DNA from 3 places in the Azospirillum terrae genome. Region 3 is predicted to be linked to each of the others. Evidence: riboswitches for the same ligand, from Rfam matches in the RefSeq annotation. Region 3 holds a riboswitch; each other region holds the start of a gene.
What was found. A riboswitch is a leader RNA that binds a small molecule or an ion and turns the genes downstream of it on or off. The one in region 3 is predicted to bind thiamine pyrophosphate.
Positions count from the first base shown of each region.

Region 1: it holds a riboswitch for thiamine pyrophosphate, as region 3 does, so the genes downstream of both, ACSVDD_RS17555 (ABC transporter substrate-binding protein) here and ACSVDD_RS02200 (ABC transporter ATP-binding protein) in region 3, are expected to answer to the same signal.
Region 2: it holds a riboswitch for thiamine pyrophosphate, as region 3 does, so the genes downstream of both, thiO (glycine oxidase ThiO) here and ACSVDD_RS02200 (ABC transporter ATP-binding protein) in region 3, are expected to answer to the same signal.

Region 1 is NZ_JBPXMR010000006.1:187,412-194,551, reverse strand. It holds gene deoA (thymidine phosphorylase) at 1-1,277, shown strand, start outside; gene ACSVDD_RS17560 (DMT family transporter) at 1,285-2,151, shown strand; TPP riboswitch at 2,181-2,280, shown strand; gene ACSVDD_RS17555 (ABC transporter substrate-binding protein) at 2,322-3,437, shown strand; gene ACSVDD_RS17550 (branched-chain amino acid ABC transporter permease) at 3,434-4,318, shown strand; gene ACSVDD_RS17545 (branched-chain amino acid ABC transporter ATP-binding protein/permease) at 4,311-5,996, shown strand; gene ACSVDD_RS17540 (ABC transporter ATP-binding protein) at 5,993-6,721, shown strand; gene ACSVDD_RS17535 (hypothetical protein) at 6,754-7,140, shown strand, end outside.
Region 2 is NZ_JBPXMR010000008.1:15,707-22,846, forward strand. It holds gene ACSVDD_RS19855 (NnrU family protein) at 1-617, opposite strand, end outside; gene ACSVDD_RS19860 (isovaleryl-CoA dehydrogenase) at 703-1,875, opposite strand; gene ACSVDD_RS19865 (hypothetical protein) at 2,015-2,473, opposite strand; gene ACSVDD_RS19870 (PaaI family thioesterase) at 2,571-3,023, opposite strand; gene ACSVDD_RS19875 (thiazole synthase) at 3,073-3,849, opposite strand; gene thiS (sulfur carrier protein ThiS) at 3,864-4,082, opposite strand; gene thiO (glycine oxidase ThiO) at 4,079-5,257, opposite strand; TPP riboswitch at 5,249-5,345, opposite strand; gene mgtE (magnesium transporter) at 5,385-6,812, opposite strand; gene ACSVDD_RS19895 (STAS domain-containing protein) at 7,087-7,140, shown strand, end outside.
Region 3 is NZ_JBPXMR010000001.1:476,095-483,234, forward strand. It holds gene ACSVDD_RS02180 (hypothetical protein) at 1-7, opposite strand, end outside; gene ACSVDD_RS02185 (hypothetical protein) at 4-603, opposite strand; gene ACSVDD_RS02190 (acetoin utilization protein AcuC) at 761-1,870, opposite strand; gene ACSVDD_RS02195 (DUF1194 domain-containing protein) at 1,965-2,720, shown strand; TPP riboswitch at 2,727-2,834, shown strand; gene ACSVDD_RS02200 (ABC transporter ATP-binding protein) at 2,827-3,588, shown strand; gene ACSVDD_RS02205 (ABC transporter permease) at 3,585-4,346, shown strand; gene ACSVDD_RS02210 (ABC transporter substrate-binding protein) at 4,351-5,292, shown strand; gene ACSVDD_RS02215 (universal stress protein) at 5,367-6,185, shown strand; gene ACSVDD_RS02220 (sodium:proton antiporter) at 6,468-7,140, opposite strand, start outside.

The DNA of each region.
Region 1 (7,140 bases), on a different contig from region 3:
GCCAGCCGCTCACCGCCGGGGAGATCGGCGCCTTCGTGCAGGGCATCACCGACGGTTCGGTCACCGAAGGGCAGGCCGCCGCCTTCGCCATGGCGGTGTTCTTCCGCGGTATGGACCTGGGCGAGCGGGTGGCGCTGACCCGCGCCATGACGCGGTCCGGCCGGGTGCTGGACTGGAAGCCGCTCGGGCTGCCCGGCCCGGTGCTGGACAAGCACTCCACCGGCGGCGTCGGCGACAAGGTCAGCCTGATCCTGGCGCCGGTCGTGGCGGTGTGCGGCGGCTTCGTGCCGATGGTTTCCGGGCGCGGCCTTGGCCACACCGGCGGCACGCTGGACAAGTGCGAGAGCATCCCCGGCTACACGGCCAAACCCGACGTGGCGACGCTGCAACGCGTGGTTCGGGAGGTCGGCTGCGCCATCGTCGGCGCCACCGACGACGTGGCCCCGGCCGACCGCCGGCTCTATTCGGTGCGCGACGTGACGGCGACGGTGGAATCGCTCGACCTCATCACCGCGTCGATCCTGTCCAAGAAATTGGCCGCCGGGCTGGATGGCTTGGTCATGGACGTGAAATTCGGCTCGGGCGCCTTCATGACCACGCTGGACGCCGCCGAGGCCCTGGGCGAGAGCATCGTCACCGTGGCGACCGGCGCCGAGTTGGTGGCCCGCGCGCTGCTGACCGACATGAACCAGGTGCTCGGCCGCACCGCCGGCAACGCGCTGGAGGTGCGCGAATCGCTGGCCTTCCTGCGCGGCGAGCCCACCGACCCGCGGCTCTATGACGTGACGGCGGAGCTGACGGCGGAGCTGCTGGTCGTGGGCGAGCTGGCGACGGACGTGGCCGATGGCCGCCGCCGTTTTGACGCGGCGATCCGCAGCGGTGCCGCCGCCGAGCGCTTCGCCCGCATGGTGCGGACGCTGGGCGGCCCCGCCGATCTGCTGGAGGCGCCGGACAAGCACCTCGCGTCCGCCCCCGTGCGGCTGGCGGTGCACGCGCCGCGCTCCGGCGTGGTGGCGGCCATCGACACGCGCGCGGTCGGCATCGCCGTGGTGGCGCTCGGCGGCGGGCGCGCCAAGGTGACCGATCTGGTGGACCCGGCGGTCGGCCTGGACGCCGTCGCCGGCCTCGGCGAGGTGGTGGATTCGCAGCGCCCGCTGGCCGTCGTGCACGCCCGCAGCACCGCCGACGCGGAGCGCGCCGCCGCCGCGCTGCTGGAGGCTTTCACCATCGCCGACACCGCCCCGGAGCCCGGCCCGCTGGTGGCCATGAGGATCTGACGACGGTATGAACTTCAACCTCCGCGGTATCGCACTCATCGTCACCGCGTTCGCGTTGTTCTCCGTCGTTGACAGCCTGATGAAGCATCTCACCGGCACCTACCCGCTGGTGCAGGCGATGTTCTTCAACGCGTGCTTCTCGCTGATCCCCATCGCCGGCTTCGCGCTGGCGCGCGGCGGGCCGCGGATGCTGGCGACGCGGCGGCCGAGCCTCCAGCTCGTGCGCGGGCTGACCGGCTCCGCCGCCGGACTGGGGGCGTTCTTCGCCTTCCAGCGCATGCCCTTGGCCGACGTCTACGCCATCCTGTTCTCCTCGCCCCTCATCATCACCGCGTTGTCCGGGCCGCTGCTGGGCGAGCGGGTCGGGTCGCGGCGCTGGGCGGCGGTGCTGCTCGGCTTCACCGGCGTGCTGGTCATGCTGCGCCCCACGCAAGCGGTGGTGAACGTCGGCGCGCTGGGCGCCCTGGTCAGCGCGGTGTGCTTCGCGCTGTCGGCGCTGATCGTCCGCCGGCTGGGCACCGCGGAGACCGCACCCTCCTGGCCGTTCTACGGCAACCTGCTCACCGCGACGATGCTGGCGCCCTGGCAGCCCACCGTCTGGGTGACGCCCCGGCTCGCCGACCTGCCGCTGATGGCGGCGACCGGGCTGATCGGCGGCACGGCGCTGCTCTGCCTGCTCTCGGCCTTCCGCATGGCGCCGGGGGCGGTGGTGGCGCCGTTCCAGTACACGCAGATGCTCTGGGGCGTGCTGTACGGCGCGGTCATCTTCGGCGACGCGCCGGACCCGTCGCTGGCGCTCGGCGCCGGTATCGTCATCGCCAGCGGCCTGTACGTGCTGCGCGCCGAGACCCGCGCCAGAAAGAGGCAAGCTTGACAAGGCGGTCGGGCTTGCCGATTCTCGCGCTCGTACGGCTGGGGTGCCTGTCCGTCGGGACAGGCTGAGAAACTACCCATCGAACCTGATCTGGGTCATGCCAGCGAAGGGAGCCGACCGTCCGAGGCCCGCCCTCGTACGGCGTTTCCCCGCCGGCGAGGAGGACATCCATGCGGCGGTTTGCGATTCCCATCCTGTCGATTCTGCTGGCGCCCCCCGCGCTCGCCGATTCCCTGAACGTGCCGGTGCTGGTCCCCCTGACCGGTTTCCTGTCGCTGGAGGGCACCAGCCAGCGCAACGGCGCGCTGCTGGCGCTCAAGGAGGCCCCCGCCGGCCTGCCCGTGACGTCCGAGGTGGTCGACACCGGCACCTCCCCCGAAGCCGCGGTGACCGCGCTGGAGCGCGCCGCCGGCAAGCCGGTGACGGCGGTGGTGGCCTCCATGCTCGGCACGCAGATGCTGGCGATGCTGCCGCTGGCGAAGGATTACAAGCTGCCGCTGGTCACCGTGTCGGGCACCGCGGCGATCACCGAGCAGGGCAACCCCTGGGTCTTCCGCTTCTTCCCCGGCGACGCCGTGACCAAGGCGGCGCACGCCCGCTATGTGGTGGAGGAACTGGGCAAGAAGCGCCCCGCGGTGATCTACCAGACCACGGCCTACGGTCAGGGCGGCAAGGCGCATCTGCTGGAGCGCTTCAAGGCGCTGGGCGCCACCCCGGTGTTCGAGGAGGGGGTGGACACCTCGGCCAAGGACCTGCTGCCGGTGATCGCCAAGGCGCTGGCCGCCAACCCCGACGTGCTGGTGCTGCACCTGCACTCCGCGCCCACCGCGCTGTTCATCCGCCAGGCGGCGGCGCACGGCGTGACCATCCCCATCGTCGCCGGCTCCGCCATGCACCAGCCGAGCACCGCGGCGCTGCTGGAGCCCGCCGAGCTGAAAGGCGTGTGCGCCGAAACCGCGGCTTCGCCGGTGTCCGGCGGTTCTCCCGAAGTGGAGGCGTTCACCGCCGCCTACCGCCGCGCCTTCAACGCCGAGCCGGACGCCTTCGCGCTCGGCCAGTACGACGGCGTCAAGATGGTGCTGGACGCGGCGGCCAAAGGCGCGCGGACGCCGGAGCAGGTGCGCGACGCGCTGTCCAAGGGCGCGTACAAGGGCCTCGCCATGACGTACGCCTCGGACGGCAAGGGCAACATGGCGCACTCCGCGGTCATCGTCTGCTACGACGGCGCGTCGCGTGTGCCGAAGCTCGTCAAGCGCTACGACAACGTGACGGGCGTGGTGAAGTGACGGTCCTGCAACTCCTCGTCAACGGCGTGGCGCTCGGCGCCGCCTACGCGCTGGTGGCGTTGGGGTTCGTGCTGGTGCTGAACGCCACGGGGGCGGTCAACTTCGCGCACGGCGATCTGGTCATGGCCGGCGGCATGCTGGCCGTGGCGCTGGCCCCGCATCTCGCCTCCCTTTGGCCGGCGCCGGGCTTGGCGCTGCTGCCGCTGGTGCTGGTGCTGATGGCCGCCCTGGGCCTCCTGGTGTCGCTGCTCGCCTATCTGCCGCTGCGCGGCCGGCCGCCGGTGTCGGTGTTCATCAGCACCATCGCGGTCGGCATCATCCTGCAAAACGGCGCCAACGCGCTGTTCGGCGGCGAGCCGCGCGCCGCCCCGCCGCTGCTGTCGGGCGGCACGGTCGCTCTCGGTGGGTTGGTGGTGTCCGTGCAGTCGCTCGCCATCGTCGCCGTCGCGGCGCTGCTCATCGGCGCCCAGCAGTGGGTGTTCGCCCGCACGCAGTTCGGCCGCCGCCTGCGCGCCACGGCACAAGACCCGGAGATGGCGCGCGCCTGTGGCATCCCCGTCACCGCCATGATCCTGGCGACCTTCGCGCTGGGCACGGCGTACGCCGGGGCGGCGGGGCTGCTGCTTGCCAACCAGTTCTTCGTGACGCCCAGTGCCGGCGGCGACCTGATCCTCAAGGCGTACATCGCCGTGACCATCGGCGGCTGGGGCTCGGTGCCCGGCGCGGTGGTGGGGGCGCTGCTGATCGCGCTGTTCGAGGTCGGCGTGTCGTCCGTGCTGTCCTACCCGGTGGCGCTGGGAGCGCTGTACGCGACGCTGCTGCTCATCCTGGTCGCCCGCCCGCAGGGCCTGTTCGGCGAGGCGGCCCGGCGCCGTGCGTAACGCGCTGGCACTCGCCGCCCTGGCGCTGCTGGTGTACGCGTTGCTGTACGCCTCCCCTTATGGCCTGCGCGTGCTGACCGTGGCGGGGGTGTACGCGTTGGCGGCGATCGGCTTCCAGGTGGTGTTCGGGCTGTCCGGCGCCCTGTCGCTGGCGCACGGCGCCTTCTTCGGGGTGGGGGCGTACGCCACGGGCATTCTCGGCAGCCAGTTGGGCTGGAGCTTCCCGGCGACGTTCCCGGTGTCACTGGCGCTGCCGGTGCTGCTGGCGCTGCTGGTCGGGCTGCCGGTGCTGCGGCTGGAATCGCACTACTTTGCGTTGGCGACGCTGGGCATCGCTCAGGTGGTCCTGCTGCTGGCGATCAACGCGCCGGACATCACCGGCGGAGCGAACGGCTTGCCCGGCGTACCGGGCGTCGCGGCGTTCGGCATGGACGTGCCGCGCGGCCTGCCGCTGGCCGCCGTGGTGTGGGGTTTCGTGACCCTGGGCGGACTGCTGGCGTGGCGGCTGGCGCGCGGGCGCTGGGGCCGGGCGCTGATTCTGCTGCGCGACGACCCGCTGGCCGCGGCGACGCTCGGCCTCGACGTTGGGCGGCTGCGCATGCAGGCGTTCGCGTTCAGCGCGCTCTACGCCGGAGCCGCCGGGGCATTGTCGGTGCACACGCAGCGCGTCGTCTCGCCGGAGGTGCTGGAATTCCCCGTCATGGTGTCGATCCTGACGATATCCGTGGTCGGCGGCCGCGGCCGGGTGGCCGGCGCGGTGCTCGGCGCCTTGCTGCTGATCCACCTGCCGGAATGGTTCCGTTTTCTGGAACGCAGCTACCTGATCCTCTATGGCGCCGCCCTGTTGGCCGCCATCATCCTGGCGCCGCACGGGTTGACCGGCCTGCTCGACCGCCTGCTGCCCGCCAAGCCCCGGTCCCTGCCTCCGCCGGCACCGCTGCCGGCACGCCCCGTCACGCATGGTCCGGTGCTGCGCGTCGAGGGACTGGAGAAGGCGTTCGGCGGCGTGCGGGCGGTGGACGGCGTGTCGTTCACGCTGGAGTCCGCCCGCATCACCGGCCTGATCGGCCCCAACGGCTCCGGCAAGACGACGCTGATCAACCTCGTGAGCGGTCTGGAGCGCCCCGACGCCGGCCGCATCGATCTTCTGGGGCATCCACTGGCCGGCGCCCGTCCCGACCGCATCGCGCGGGCCGGCGTTGCGCGCACCTTCCAGTCCGCCGGCTTGCCGGAGGAGTCGGCCGTCCTCGAAGCGGTCGCCGCCGCCCGGCTGGAGCGCGATTCCTCGGCAACCGCGGCCGAGGCCCACGCCCTGTCCGTGCTGGCCCGTCTGGACGTGGCGAACAAGGCGCAGGACCGTTGCGGCGGTCTTCCAGCCGGCCTGCGCCGCCGCGTCGAACTGGCCCGCGCGCTCGCCCGCCAACCCCTGGTGCTGCTGCTCGACGAGCCCGCCGCCGGGCTGACCGACGCCGAAAAGGCGGAACTGGCCGGCCACCTGCGCGCCGTGGCGGGGGAGGGCGTCGCCGTGCTGGTGGTCGAGCACGACATGGGCTTCCTGCTGCCGCTGGCCGACCGCGTGCTGGGGCTCGACCAGGGGCGGGTGCTGTACGACGGCGACCCGGCCGGCGTGCCGCACGACCCCGCGGTGGTCGCCGCCTATCTTGGTTCACCCGCATGACCGACCTTCTGCGCATCGACGCTCTGTCCGCTGGTTACGGCGGCTCCACGGCGTTGCACGGCGTCACCCTGACGCTGGCCCCCGGAGAGGCCGTGGCGCTGCTGGGCGCCAACGGGGCCGGCAAATCGACGCTGCTCAAGGCGGTGCTCGGCCTCGTGCCGTCCACCGGGCGGGTGACCTTCGACGGCGTGGACCTGACCGGCCTGCCGCCCGAGCGGCGCGTGCGCCTCGGCCTGGGCTATGTGCCGGAGGGCCGGCGCGTCTTCCCCGGCATGAGCGTGCGCGACAATCTGGAAGTCGCCAGCTTCGCCCCTGCCGCCCCGCGCCGCGCGGCGCTGGAGCGCGTCTTCACCCTGTTCCCGCAACTCCGCGCCAAGTCGGCCGAGCGGGCGTGGCGGTTGTCCGGCGGGCAGCAGCAGATGCTCGCCATCGGCCGGGCATTGATGGGCGCGCCGCGCCTGCTGCTGCTGGACGAGCCGTCGCTCGGCCTGTCGCCCAAGCTGGCCGGCGACATGTTCGCCGCCGTGCGCGCCATCGCGGAGGCCGGCACCGCAATCCTGATCGCCGAGCAGAGCACCGCCCGCGCGCTCGCCGTTGGCCGGCGGGCGGTGCTGCTGCGCCTCGGTTCCGTCCTGTTCGAGGGGCCGGCCGACACCTTGCCGCCGGATGCGCTCCGCGCCGCTTTTCTGGGCGATCCCCTTGCCGATGGCGGAGCGGGCCGATAGGGTCCGCGGCGCCTTTCCCACGGACTTGCCCGATGACCGTCAAAGCCCCGATCCTCGCCCTGCTGGCCGGCCTGCTGTCGTCCACGGCCTTCGCCAAGGAGACGCCCCGCGCACCGCTGCCGGCGCGCAAGCCGGCCCCGGCCGCCGAGGCTCCTGCCCCCGCGCCCGCACCTGCACCCACACCCGCTCCGGCGCCGGGCGAGCCGCCCAAGGCCACCGAGCAGTCCGCCGCCGCGCTAGCGCCGCAGGGGGAGTGGCGTGTCGGCCCGGTCAACGCTCTGGACGGCAAGTTCGCTTATTGTGTGGCGGAGAACCACTTCGTCAGCGGCCACGGCCTGATCATCGCCCGCAACCCGCCGGGCGAGCTGAACATCGTCGTCGCCATCCCCGGTGCCCAGTTGCCCAAGAATCAGCGCTGG
Region 2 (7,140 bases), on a different contig from region 3:
AGCCGCGCCCAGCCGATCTCGGACCAGACGAAGCGCTGGCGGCCGGCGAGGATGGCGGCGAAGGGGACGTTGGAGGTCTCGGCGGCAAAGCGCTCCCACGCCGGGCCGAGCCGGCGCGCCAGCTTGGCGTCGATGAGCACCGAGCCGAGGAGCGAGAGCACCGCCAGCGTGCCGAACAGCACCAGCGACGCGGTGTCGCCATTGGGTACCAGATGCGCCAGCGCCCACAGGCCGACGCCCCAGAGGAACGGGTTGCGGGTGACGCGCAGGATGCCGCGCGCGGCGTCGGGCCGGTCGAGGCGTGCGGTCTGGCCGACCGCGGTGGGGTTCGGGGTCGAGAAGCCGGCGACGAGCAACAGCAGCGATACGGGAACGACGAGCAGCGGCACCCACGCCTGCCAGCCGTATGTGGGCCACAGCGGCGTGGTGGGGGCGTTGGCGTAGGCCGAGCCGAGCCACCAGAACGACACGGCGCTGATGAGGGAGAAGACGCCGAGGTACGGCTGCTCGCCGATGCGGGCGGCCAGCGCGTTCCGCAACGGGGTGGAGGCGATGCCGAAATGCGTGACCAGCAGGAACAGGCCTGCGGCGATGAGAGAGCCGAACGTGCCGGTCATGCGATTCTCCCGTGCGCGTTTCCCCCACCCTAACCCTCCCCCGCTGGGCGGGGGAGGGATGGGGTGGGGGCACCGGCTGCCGAGCTTACGTGGTTTCCTTGAACAATTCGCGCCCGATCAGCATGCGGCGGATCTCGCTGGTGCCGGCGCCGATCTCGTAGAGCTTGGCGTCGCGCAGCAGGCGGCCCGTGGGGTACTCGTTGATGTAGCCGTTGCCGCCCAGCGTCTGGATCGCCTCCAGCGTCATCCAGGTCGCCTTCTCGGCCGAGAACAGGATCGCCGCCGCCGCGTCCTTGCGCGTCGTCTCGCCGCGGTCGCAGGCCTTGGCCACCGCGTACACGTACGCCTTGGCGGCGTTCATGATCGTGTACATGTCAGCGATCTTGCCCTGCATCAGCTGAAACTCGCCGATGGGCTGGCCGAACTGCTTGCGGTCGTGGATGTAAGGGATCACCACGTCCATGCAAGCCTGCATGATGCCCAGCGGCCCGCCCGACAGCACCGCGCGCTCGTAATCCAGGCCGGACATCAGCACGTTGACGCCGCGCCCCACCCCGCCCAGCACGTTCTCTTCCGGCACCTCGCAGTCCTCGAACACCAGCTCGCCGGTGTTGGAGCCGCGCATGCCCAGCTTGTCCAGCTTCTGCGCTACCGAGAAACCCTTCATGGTCTTCTCGATGAGGAAGGCGGTGATGCCGCGCGGGCCGGCGGTGACGTCGGTCTTGGCGTAGACAACCAGCGTGTCGGCGTCCGGCCCGTTGGTGATCCACATCTTGGTGCCGTTGAGGACGTAGCGGTCGCCCTTCTTCTCGGCCTTGAGGCGCATGGACACCACGTCCGACCCCGCCCCCGGCTCCGACATCGCCAGAGCACCGACGTGCTCGCCGGACACCAGTTTGGGCAGATACTTGCGCTTCTGCACGTCGTTGCCGTTCTTGCGGATTTGGTTGACGCACAGGTTGGAGTGCGCGCCGTAGCTCAAGCCCACCGAGGCCGAAGCGCGGGAGATTTCCTCCATCGCCACCACGTGCTCCAGATAGCCCATGCCGGCGCCGCCGTACTCCTCTTCGACGGTGACGCCGAGGATGCCCAGGTCGCCCATCTTGCGCCAGAGGTCGGCCGGGAACTCGTTCTCGCGGTCGATGTCGGCGGCGCGCGGCGCGATTTCGTCCGACGCGAAGCTGCGCACCGAATCGCGCAGCATGTCCGCCGTCTCGCCAAGGTCGAAGTTCAGCGACGGCAGCTGGTTGGACAGCATGGTTTCCTCCCCCGGAATGTCGTTCGTTGCCCTAACATAACCCGTGGCGGACCGCTTGGGAAGATACGGTAGCGTATGGAACGCAGCAAAACGAAAACGGGGCGCCGAAGCGCCCCGTTCCGATGCCGTTCTGCGCCCGTCACATGGTAGCGCTGGAGCAGGCCTCCCAGGCGCTGCCGTGCAGGCCGAAGAACTGGGCGACCTTCTTGTTCCCCTGGCTCTCGATGACGACGCGGAAGCGCTCGCCGGTGCAGGCGCCGGCCGGCTGGGTCTTGTAGGGCAGCGCCACGTGCTTTGCCTTCAGGCAGCCGTCGGAGACCTTCGGCCCCTTCTCGCCGCCGTCGATCTTGTTGCCCTTGAGCGCCATGAAGTAGTTCTTCGCCGCCCCGCCCTGCACCTCGGCCTTGATTTCGACCTTGCCGGACTTGGTGGGCTTCAGGCCGGCGTCCTGCACGCCATCGGGCGCACCGGTCGGGATCGGCCGGAAGGAGATCGCCTGGCACGCCGCCGGCTCCTTCGCCTGCGCGGGCGAAGCCAGCAGCGCAACCCCCGCCATCAGGGCAACCGCACACACACCCGCAACGCTCGAACGCATCATCGTTCCCTCATCCTTAACTTCCGGCCGGGGATGGCCGCCGCCAGTATTCCCCAGCCACCAGCCGGTGCAACAGACAAATCGCAACAGACAAATATCGTCAGCCGCCCTTGCCGGAGTCGACGATGGCGATGCAGGTCTGCTGCATCAGCGCGCAGTCCACCTCGCGCCCGCCGTCGAGCATCGACACCTCGATGGTGGTGATGGTCAGCGTGCGGCCGGACTTCACGACACGCGCGCGGGCGATCATCTCGTCACCCTTGGCCGGGGCCATCAGGTTGATCTTGAACTCGACGGCCAGCACCTCCGACTTCGGCGGCATCAGCGTGTAGGCCGCCCAGCCTCCGGCGTTGTCGGCCAGCATCGCCACGATGCCCGCCTGGAAAAAGCCGTGCTGCTGCGTCAGCTCCGCGCGGAACGGCAGGCGCATCTCGCACAAGCCGGGCTCCAGCGTGGCGATGGAGATGCCCAGCGTCTTGGCGATGGGCTGCTTCTCGAACGCCGCCAGACAGCGGGCCTTCCAATCGGGGTCGCGGGGCTTGAAGTCGGTCACGTCAGGGCGCTCGCAGTTGCAAAATGAGATGCCCTAAACTGGCGCGAACTCACGATCCGATCAAGCCGAGTTGCGGGCTGGACGCTTCGGCGCCGAAACGTTTGGGAATCCGCTCGGCAGCCCGCGCGTTCCAGCCGGCGGCCACCGCGTCGCGCATCGCCGCCGCCATGCGCACGGGATCACGCGCCTTGGACACCGCGGTGTTGAGCAGCACCGCCGCACAGCCCAACTCCATGGCGAGCGCCGCGTCGGACGCCGTGCCGATGCCGGCGTCGAGCACGACGGGCACAGAACTGCGGGCGCAGATCACCTCGATGGCGTGCGGGTTGCGGATGCCCAGGCCGGAGCCGATCGGCGCCCCCAGCGGCATCACCGCCGCGGCACCCGCGTCGGCCAGCTTGCGGCAGGTCACCGGATCGTCGGTGCAGTAGGGCAACACGGTGAAGCCGTCCGCCACCAGTTCCGCCGTCGCCTTCAGCAACTCCTCGGAATCGGGGTAGAGCAGTTCGCGGTCGCCGATGACCTCCAGCTTGACCCAGTCCAGGCCCAGCGCCTCGCGGGCGAGTTGGGCGGTCAGCACCGCGTCCTTGGCGGTCAGGCAGCCGGCGGTGTTGGGCAGCAGCGTCACCCGGCCGCCCAGCACGTCGATCAGGCTCTCGCCATAGCCGTCCAGGCTGATCCGGCGGATGGCGGCGGTCGCCACCTCGGTGCCGCCGGCCGCCAGCGCGTCCAGCATGGCCTTCTGGTTGGGGTAGCCGCCGGTGCCCATAAACAGCCGCGAGCGGAAGCTGCGCCCGCCGATGGTGAGCGTGTCGTTCGTCGTCATATTAGGTCTCCCGCTCAGCCGCCCTGGAAGGGACGGACGATTTCCAGCGCGTCGCCGGGCTTCAGCGACGTTTTGGCCCACTGCGCCCGGCGCACCACCGCGCCGTTCAGCGCCACCGCGACGGCTGGAGCGTCCAGCCCGATGCCGCGCGCCAGCAGCAACTCGGCGACGGAGGCCGCTCCCAGCGGCTCCGCCTGCCCGTTCACCCGGATCATGGAGGGGATCACCGTCATGCGGCCTCCGTGAAACGGCCGAGGCCGAAGCCGGCGATGACCGGCTCGGTCTCGCCGGTGAGGATCAGGCGGGAAATCGCGTCGGCGGTCACCGGCACCAGCAGGATGCCGTTGCGGTGGTGGCCGGTGGCATAGACCAGCCCTTCAACCTCACCGAAACCAAGGATCGGCGCGTCGTCGCGGCTGCCGGGACGGAAGCCGGTCCACATCTCGTCGATGGGCAGTTCGGCGACGCCGGGGATCGCCCGCCACGCGCCCTCCAGCAGCGACAAGACCCCGCCGGCCGTCAGGTCGGTGTCGAAGCCGCGCTCCTCGCTGGTGGCGCCGACCAGCAGCCGGCCGTCCAAGCGTGGAACCATATAGCCGCTGGGCGTCCACACGACGTGGCGCAGCAGCGGTTCGGCCGAGTCCATGCGCAGCGCCAGCATCTGCCCCTTGATCGGCCGCACCGGCGGACGGGCCGCGGCGGGCAGCCCGTCGATGCCGCGCGACCACGGGCCGGCGGCCAGAACCACCACGTCGGCGGCGTGCAGCGCGTCGCCGACCCAGACGCCGGTCGCCCGGCCGCCGCGCAGCTCGACGCGGGACACCCCGGCGTTCTCGTGCACCTGGCCGCCGGCCGCCAACACGGCGGTGTGCAGAGCGGTCGCCAGCTTGCGGTTGTCGACCTGATGGTCCTCGCGGCTGTACAGCGCCCCGGCGATGCCCGGTTGCAGGTAGGGCTCGCGCTTGCGGGTCTCGGCACCGCTAAGCAGTTCGATGGGCAGACCCAGGCCGGTCTGGAACTCGTGGAGGAAGCGCAGGCGCGCCATGTCGTCGGCGGTGTGGCCGATGACCAGCGTGCCCTCGGTGCGCAGCTCCACGGACAGGCCGGTGGCCGCCTCCAGGTCGCGGGCGAAAGCGGGCCAGCGCGTCTGGCTGTCGCGGTTGAGGGGGAGCATCCACTCTTCCCCCGGCTCGGTCTCGATGCAGGCGGCGAGCATGCCGCCTGCGGCATGGCTGGCGCCGCGGCCGGCCTCGCCCTGGTCGAAAACATCCACGCGGGCGCCGGCCGAGGCCAGCCTCCAGGCGATGCCCAGGCCGATGACTCCGGCGCCGATCACGGCGACGGACAGGGATTTGGATGCGGATGAATGGACTACGGTTGGATGGACTGCGGGCGCAGAATCGCTCATGCGCGGCTCCCTTCGCTGGCATTACCCAGACAGGTTCGATGGGTTTGATCTCAGCCGCGCACCACGCGCAGCACCCCATGCCGAGGCCCGCATGGTGGCGGGCCGACGCAACCAAAGCAAGAACTTTTTACAACAAAAAGACCGTCGCCAACGCAAGGAACGCGAAGAACCCAACCACGTCGGTGACCGTGGTGAGGAACACCGTGCTGGACACCGCCGGATCGACGCCCAGTTTCTCAAGGCCCAGCGGGATCAGCACGCCGAACAGGCCGGCGACGAACAGGTTGATGATCATGGCGCAGGCAATGACGACGCCGATGGTCGGCTCGAACCACACCCAGGCGATGGCACCGACCAGCACGGCGAAGACGATGCCGTTGATGAGAGCCACCAGAAGTTCCTTGCCGAAGACGCGCCAGACGTTGGAGGCCGACAGCTCGCGCGTCGCCAACGCGCGCACCACGACGGTCAGCGTCTGCGTGCCGGCGTTGCCGCCCATGGAGGCGACGATTGGCATCAGCACGGCCAGCGCCACGAGCTTCTCGATGGTCGCCTCGAACAGCGAGATGACGCCGGACGCGGCGAATGCCGTGCCGAGGTTCACCAGCAGCCACCAAACCCGCGACTTGGAGATCTCGCGCACCGGGCTGTAGACGCCGGTGTCGCCGGCACCGCCGAGCTTCAGGATGTCGTCCTCGGCCTCCTCGTCGATGATGTGCACCACGTCGTCCACCGTGATGACGCCGCGCAGCCGCCCAGTCGGATCGACGACAGGGGCCGACACCAGGGCGTACTGGCGGAACAGGTTCGCCACCTCCTCCTGGTCCATGGTGACGGGGATGGTGTGGCAGTCCTCGCTGGCGAGGTCGGCGATGCGCACCGAGCGCTTCTGCCGCATCACCCGCGACAGCGGCACTGAGCCCACCACCCGGTGCAGCGGGTCCACCACGAAGATGTCGTAGAAATCCTCCGGCAAATCGTCGCCGGACGCCCGCAGGAAGTCCAGCGCCTTGCCCACCGTCCAGAACTGCGGCACCGCGACCAGGTCGCGCTGCATCATGCGGCCGGCGGTGTACTCCTCGAAAGTCAGGTTTTCCTGAACGAGGGCACGGTCCTCGGCGGGGAGGTTGTCGAGGATCTCCCGCCGGGTCTCCTCGTCCATGTCCTCGATGAGGTCGACGGCGTCGTCGGTGTCCAGCTCGGCCACCGCAGCGGCCAGCTCCTTTGGCTCGAAGAGGTCGATGACCTCCTCGCGCAAATCTTCGTTGAGGTGCGACAGCACCTCGCCGTCGAAGTTCGGGCGCAGGACGTCGATGAGGGCTTCGCGCTCGTCCGGGCCGATCTGCTCGATCAGGTCGGCGACGTCGGCGGCGTGCAGTTCCTCGACCTGGGCGCGCGCCTCGTCACGCCGGGAGTCGCGCAGCAGGTCGCGGATCTCCTGCACGAAGTCGGGATCGACGCCGTAGGCGCGCTCCTCCTCGTCCTCGCGGAACTGGTTGGGGCGCGGGTCCTCTGGCGGCGGCAGGTGCGGGTCACGGTTCTCGGCCACGTCCATCGTCCGCTCCCGTTGCGGCAGGCACCGGCGTGTGCGTTGGCCGTGCGGTCAGGACCCTTCGCGGCCATGGCGCACACCGGTGCTCGGTTTGGGGTGCTCGGTTTGTCGAGGAGCCCCGGCGACCCGGCCCCGGCAATCCGGTTGGGCGCGGCCGACAGGGCACGCACGGAATATAGGCGGGGCGCGCCTTTGTCCAGCGCGCCAGACCAGCTCGGCGCACGAACTTTGTTTCATCGCCGGCATACGTGGGTAATATGGGCACGAACGAGAGCAGGTGAGCACGCAAACGATGGAATATGCCTTCACCGACGTGGAGGGACAGGAGGGC
Region 3 (7,140 bases):
GCATCATTGCGAGGCCGCCTTGGCTTCCGCCTGCGCTCTCGCCTGCGCTTCGGCGACCATCTTTTCGGACGCGCTGCCGCCCTTTTGGAAGCTTTTCTGGAAGCCGAGCTTGAAGGGGAACGCGGTCTCGACCAGCTGCTTGGCGTCCTCGAAGCTGGTCGCCCACACCTCGGCCACGTTGTTGTAGCGCCAGATCGGGTTGGCCTGCGCCCGCTCGCCGTTGGCGCGGGCCTGCGCCGCCGCCGCCTCGCGCGATATGTTCACCGTGTATTTGGACGCGTGGGCCGCCGGTTCGCCCACCTCGTGCACGAACAGCGGCGGCTGGTCGGCCAGATCGGTGATGGCCTTCTCCATCTTGCGGATATCGCTTTCCAGCCGGTGCTTCTCGGAGGATTGCTGGTTGCGCCGCGCCACCGAGGCGTTGACGCGGTCCTGCAGGTCGTGCGCTTCAGAATGCAGGACGTAAATGCGGTTTTCGATCTGCTCGAGGCCAGCCGTGCGTTCCAGCATGCCCGGCAGGAAATCCTTCATCATCGCGGCCACCGGGAGCGCCGCCAGCATGATCGCGGCAATGGCGATCAAAAGCAGGGTCGTGTTCGACATATCCCGGACCGCGCGCTCCGTCAAAGTCCCGCACCATAGCGTGACGCATTTGTGCACTTCACGGAAGATAATGCCGATATTTAATCAAGGTCAACTCGCTGCGCTGCGATTTCGGACTGTTCAGTGAATAATCGAATGTCATTTTTGGAATACGACATTATGGCTCCAGTGTCAGAGAGGCGACACGGCGCACTTCCTCGCGCACGGGTCCCGGCCGCGGCACGTCGACCAGCGTGGTGAACCAGTGCTCCGGCGGGTTGCGACCGGCGCCACGGTGCCAGGTCAGGGCGCGCAGCACGGACTCCGCGGCGTGCGTCGGAGGCGCCATGGGGTCGAACCCGTTCAGCACCGCCCAAATGCCGGCCCAGCAACGCCCGACCGACCACGGGTTGTACCCGCCGCCGCCCACCACCAGCACCCGCGGTGCCAGCCCGACCAGCGCCCCCACGGCCCGCCAGAGCGCACCGTTGGACAGTTCCAGCTTGCTCAACGGATCGTCGGCCAAGGCGTCGGCGCCGCTCTGCACCACAACCACCTCAGGCCGGAACCGGTGGCCAAGTGGCAGGATCGCCGTTTCCACCAAATGGTCCAGTTCGCTGTCGTTGAACCCCTTGGGCACCGGCAGGTTGCGTACATTCGCTCCGGCGCGCTCCTCCGCGCTGCCGGTGAAGGGCCAGCGCCCGCGCTCGTGCACGGACAGCGTCAGCACCCGGTCGTCGCCGGCGAACGCCTCCTCGACGCCGTCGCCGTGGTGGGCATCGAGATCGACGTAATAGACGCGCTCCACACCGGCATCGAGCAGTTCCAGGATCGCCAGCACCGGCGCGTTCAGATAGCAGAACCCGCTGGCCCGGCCGGGCCGAGCATGGTGGGTGCCGCTGGCCGGGCTGTAGACGATGCCGGGCTCCTCCAGCAGCAGGCGTGCCGCCTGGATGCCCGCCCCGGCGCCGGTGGCCGGACGCCGGTACATCTCCGGGAAGATGGGGTTCTCCAACTTGCCGAGGTTGTGGCGTGCCGCCGTATCGGCATCGACGCGTTGCTCTGCCTCGGCGCGGGCCAGGGCTGCGATGTAGTCGCGGTGGTGGAAGCGCGCCAGCGCGTCCGGCGTGGCCGGTGGGGTTTCGATGTAGGACTCCATGTCCAGCCAGCCCATCGCCCGGCTGAGGTCGAAGGTCGTCGAGACGCGCGGGATGGCAAGCGGGTGCTTCGGGCCGTAACTCGACCCGCGATAGACCTCGCTGCCAAGGAAAAGCGGACGTCGTGCCATGCCCCGTAGAGGTGGGCCGCCGCGGCGCGTCCGTCAACGCACACGCCCTGCCCTTGCCGCTGCCGAACGGCGCCCTTTCTTGTTGGGCATGCCGATGCTGCTTCGCACACTCGCCGCGCTGCTCTTGCTCCTGATCCTGGCACCGCCAGGCCGGGCGGTGGCCGGCGGCGTGCCGGTGGACCTGGAACTGGTGCTGGCGATCGACGTTTCCGGCAGCATCGACCCGGACGAGGCGGAGTTGCAGCGCCGCGGCTACGTCCAGGCGTTCCTCAACCCCAAGGTCATCGACGCCATCCGCTCCGGCCCCTACGGCCGCATTGCCGTGGTCTACATGGAGTGGGCCGGCGACCATTACCAACAGACGGTGATCGGCTGGACCCTGCTCGACAGCCGCGACGCCATCGCCGCCTTCGCCGACCGGCTTGCGGAAGCCGGCATCGGGCGGGAGCGCTGGACATCGATCAGCATGGCGCTGACCGCCGCATCCGGCCTGTTCGAAGGCAGCGCTTACGAGGGCACGCGGCGGGTGATCGACGTGTCCGGCGACGGCCCCAACAACAGCGGCCCGCCGCTGCTTCCCGTGCGCGACGCTTTGGTCGCCAAGGGCATCACCATCAATGGCCTGCCCATCGTCAACGACCGCCCGAACCCGTGGGGCGGCGAGCCGCCGCGCGACCTGGACCAGTACTACCGCAACAACGTGATCGGCGGCCCCGGCGCCTTCATCGTCGTGGCGGACGGTTTCGACGCCTTCGCGCAGGCGATCCTCACCAAGCTGCTGCTGGAAATAGCCGGCACGGACCCGTCGACCGAGCACGCCGCTTGCCCGCACTGCAACGAGTTGCCATAGTTCACGCCATTCACTGGGGGGAGCCGGCTGTCGGCTGAGAGGTCCTATGATCGGGACGACCCCTGGAACCTGATCCGGTTCGCACCGGCGTAGGGACCAGTGAGCCATGCACGCCATCGTTCAGCCGGGCGAAACCCCGGCCCCCACTTCCGTCACCATCGCCGCGGCGCGCCTGACCTACGGCGGCGCTCCGCTGTTCGAAGACCTGAACCTGCGCCTGGAACCGGCGGCGGTGACCGGGCTGCTCGGGCCGAGCGGCGTCGGCAAGACGACCCTGCTGCGCATGATCGCCGGCTTGGCCGAACCGGAGCCGCCCACCACCGTGACCGCCGGTGACGGCCAACCGCTGGCCGGCCGTGTCGCCTACATGGCGCAGCAGGATTTGCTGCTGCCGTGGTTGAGCGTGCTCGGCAACGTGTTGCTGGGCGCCAAGCTGCGCGGCGAGCGGCGCACGCCGGCCCTGCTGGACGAGGCACGCGGCCTGCTGAAGCGTGTCGGGCTGGGCGGGCGCGAGGGCGACCGGCCGGCGGCGCTGTCCGGTGGTCAGCGCCAGCGCGTGGCGCTGGCCCGCACGCTGATGGAGCGGCGCCCGGTGGTGCTGATGGACGAACCGTTCTCGGCGCTCGACGCCATCACCCGGCTGCGCTTGCAGGAGTTGGCGGCGGAATTGCTGGCCGGGCGCACGGTGCTGCTGGTCACCCACGACCCGCTGGAGGCGCTGCGCCTCGGTCACCGCGTGCACGTCATGAGCGGCGCTCCGGCCCGCATCGGCCCGGCCCTGGAGCCGCCCGGCCCGCCGCCCCGCGCCCCGGACGACCCGGCGGTGCTGGCGATGCAGGGCGAGCTGCTGCGGAGGCTGGCGTCATGAGGGCGTTGCGGGCCCTCGTCACGTTGGCCGTGCTGCTGGCGGCATGGCAGGCGCTGGTGTGGGCGACCGGGCTGCCGCGCTACATCCTGCCGAGCCCGCTGGCCGTCGCCGACGCCATGCAGCGCAACGCCGGCCTGCTGATGCAGCACGCGGCGACGACCCTGGCCGAGATCCTGACAGGCCTTGCGCTGGGCGTCGTTCTGGGCGGTGCCAGCGCCATCCTGCTGGCCAGCGTGCGCGGGGCGCGGCGCTGGCTGATGCCGTTGCTGGTGGTCAGTCAGGCCATCCCGGTGTTCGCGCTGGCGCCGCTGCTGGTGCTGTGGCTCGGCTACGGCATGGTGTCCAAGATCGCCATGGCGACCCTGGTCATCTACTTCCCGGTGACCACCGCGCTGTTCGACGGACTGCGGCGGACCGAGCCGGGCTGGCTCGACCTCGCCCGCACCATGGGCGCGTCGGGCGCATCGACGCTGTGGCACATCCGTTTGCCGGCCGCCCTGCCCGCACTGGCGTCGGGCGTGCGCGTCGCCGCCGCGGTGGCGCCCATCGGCGCGGTGATCGGCGAGTGGGTGGGCTCGTCCGCCGGCCTCGGCTATCTGATGCTGCACGCCAACGCGCGCATGCAGGTTGACCTCCTCTTCGCCGCCCTGTTCGTGCTCGGCGCGTTCGCGGTAGCGCTTTACACGGTCACGGACGCGCTGCTGAAGCGCGCGCTGCCGTGGCTTCCCGATTCCCATGCTTTCGATGAAAAGGACTGAGCCGATGAAGTTCCCGTTCGCCGCCGCGGCGCTGGCCGCCGGGCTGCTGACCTCCCTGCCCGCCGTGGCGCAGGACAAGCTGACCGTGCTGCTCGACTGGTTCCTCAACCCCGACCACGCGCCGCTGGTGGTGGCGCAGGAGAAGGGCTTCTTCAAGGAGGCCGGCCTTGAAGTGACGCTGATTGCCCCCGCCGACCCCAACGACCCGCCCAAGCTGGTGGCCGCCGGCAAGGCCGAGTTGGCGGTGTCCTACCAGCCGCAGCTTCAGGTGCAGGTCGGCGAAGGGCTGCCGCTGGTGCGCGTCGGCACGCTGGTCTCGACTCCGCTCAATTCACTGGTGGTGCTGGCGGATGGGCCGGTTAAGTCGGTGAAGGACCTGAAGGGCCGCAAGGTCGGCTTCTCGGTCGGCGGGTTCGAGGACGCGCTGCTCGGCGCCATGCTGGAAAAGGCGGGCTTGAGCATCAAGGACGTGACTCTGGTCAACGTGAATTTCTCGCTGTCGCCGTCGCTGCTGTCCGGTCAGGTCGACGCGGTGATCGGCGCCTTCCGCAACTTCGAACTCAACCAGATGGCCATCGAGAAGCACCCCGGCCGCGCCTTCTACCCCGAGGAGGAGGGCGTGCCGGCCTACGACGAGCTGATCCTGGTCGCCAACAAGGCGCAGGCGGCCGACCCGCGCTTCCCGAAGTTCCTGGCGGCCGTCGAGCGCGCCACGCTCTACATCCTCAACCACCCGGAGGAGGCGCACGCCGCCTTCACCAAGGACCGGCCGGAGCTGAACGACGAGTTGAACCGCCGCGCCTGGGCCGACACGCTGCCGCGCTTCTCGCACAGCCCGGCGGCGCTGGACGCGGCGCGCTACGCCCGCTTCGCCGAGTTCCTCAAGGCGCGCGGGCTGATCAAGCAGGCGCTGCCGGCGGACGCCTATGCGGTTACGCTGAAGTAGCCCCGTTGCCATTCGGCCTCGGCGGGCGTTACCTAGAGAGGAGCCCGCCGGGGCTGGCCAACGCGAGCGAACCGATGACCATCAAGACCATCCTGCTGCACATGGCGAACGACGACCGCCACTCCGCCCGTCTGGAGGTGGCCGTTTCGCTGGCAAAGCGCTTCGACGCGTTCGTCGAGGTGCTGTACATCGCGACCCCGGTGTCGATGCCGGCCGCCGCGACCGGCCGAGCCGCATCCTACGGCTACATCGCCGAGGCGACGGCGATTGCCCGCGAAAAGGCCGTGCAGGTCGAGCAGGAGGCGCGCCAGGCGCTCAAGGACTGTTCCTACTCCTGGACGGTGGACGAGGGCGACCACGTCGAGTTGCTGGCGGCGCGGGCGGCCTACGCCGACCTCGCCATCGTCACACAGTCGCACCCGGCGCACATCGAGGACCGCGTGCTGCTGCACGTCCCCGACCGCCTGCCCTTGCAGGCCGCCTGCGCCACGCTGGTGCTGCCCTACGACGGGATGCCGGAGAGCTTCGGCCGCCACGTCATGCTGGCCTGGAAGAACACCCGCGAGTCGGTGCGGGCGGTGCGCGAATCCATGCCCCTCCTCCAGGCGGCGGAGAAGGTGACGGTGCTGACGGTCGACCCGCCGGGCCACACCACCGACACCGCGCGCGACGTCATGGTGTACCTGGAGCGGCACGGCGTGCGCACGTGGCACCAGTCGAACATCGCCAACGGCGATGTGGGCGAGGTGATTCTGACCTGCGTGCGCGATGTCGGCGCCGACATGCTGGTGATGGGGGCCTATGGGCACTCGCGCTTCCGCGAACTTGTGCTGGGCGGTGCCACCCGCACCGTACTTCAGCACATGCACGTGCCGGCGCTGATGGCGCATTGAAACGCCATGTTTCATTCGCGACCGCCGGTGTTTCATCGGCGTTTTGCGGCGGTTCGTGGGTTTCTTTGAAAATCAACAACTTGCCTTGGGCCGGCGGCGCTGGATGGAACACTATGGAACGCTATGGAACGCTATGGAACACTGTGCAGAGGGATGTTCCATTCGTTCAGCAGCACCCGGATGCACCTCGCCCGGTAAGGACATTCATCCTATGGCAAATTGCAGGCAAGAGCAAGCGCACTGTTTGAACCAGCACGCAAACCGTTGTTGCGCCAGCACGCCCTACCGGAAGAACACCACCGTCACCAGCCCGAACAGCGGGACCAGAATCCCCACCGACCACGCCATGTAGCCGAAGAAGCTCGGCATGGCGACGCCGCGTTCCTCGGCGATGGCCTTGACCATGAAGTTGGGCGCGTTGCCGATGTAGCTGTTGGCGCCCATGAACACCGCGCCGGCCGAGATGGCGGTCAGCGTGAGCGCCCGCTCGCCCATCAGGTGCACGGCGTCGCCGCCCGCCGTGTTGAAGAAGATGACGTAGGTCGGCGCGTTGTCGAGGAAGCTCGACAGGATGCCGGCCGCCCAGAAATACGCTCCCGGAATCGGCTGGCCGTTGTGGTTGACCGCGGCGATGACCGCGCCCAGCGAGCCCTCGGTGCCGGCGCGCAGGATGGCGATGGCCGGGATCATCGTCAGGAAGATCGCCGCGAACAGCTTCGCCACCTCGACCATCGGCCCCCAGGTGAAGGCGTTCATCCGCCGGCTCTCGGCCGCGGTGAGCGTCCATGACAGCCACGTGATGAGCAGCAGCAGCGCCTGGCTGACGATGCTCTCCCATGGCACGGTGACGGTCAAAATGGCCAGCCCGCCGCCGGGATGCCAGACGCCGCTCAACAGCACCGCGCCGACGATGGCGGCCAGCAGGGCGAAGTTCACCTTGCCCTCGATGCCCACC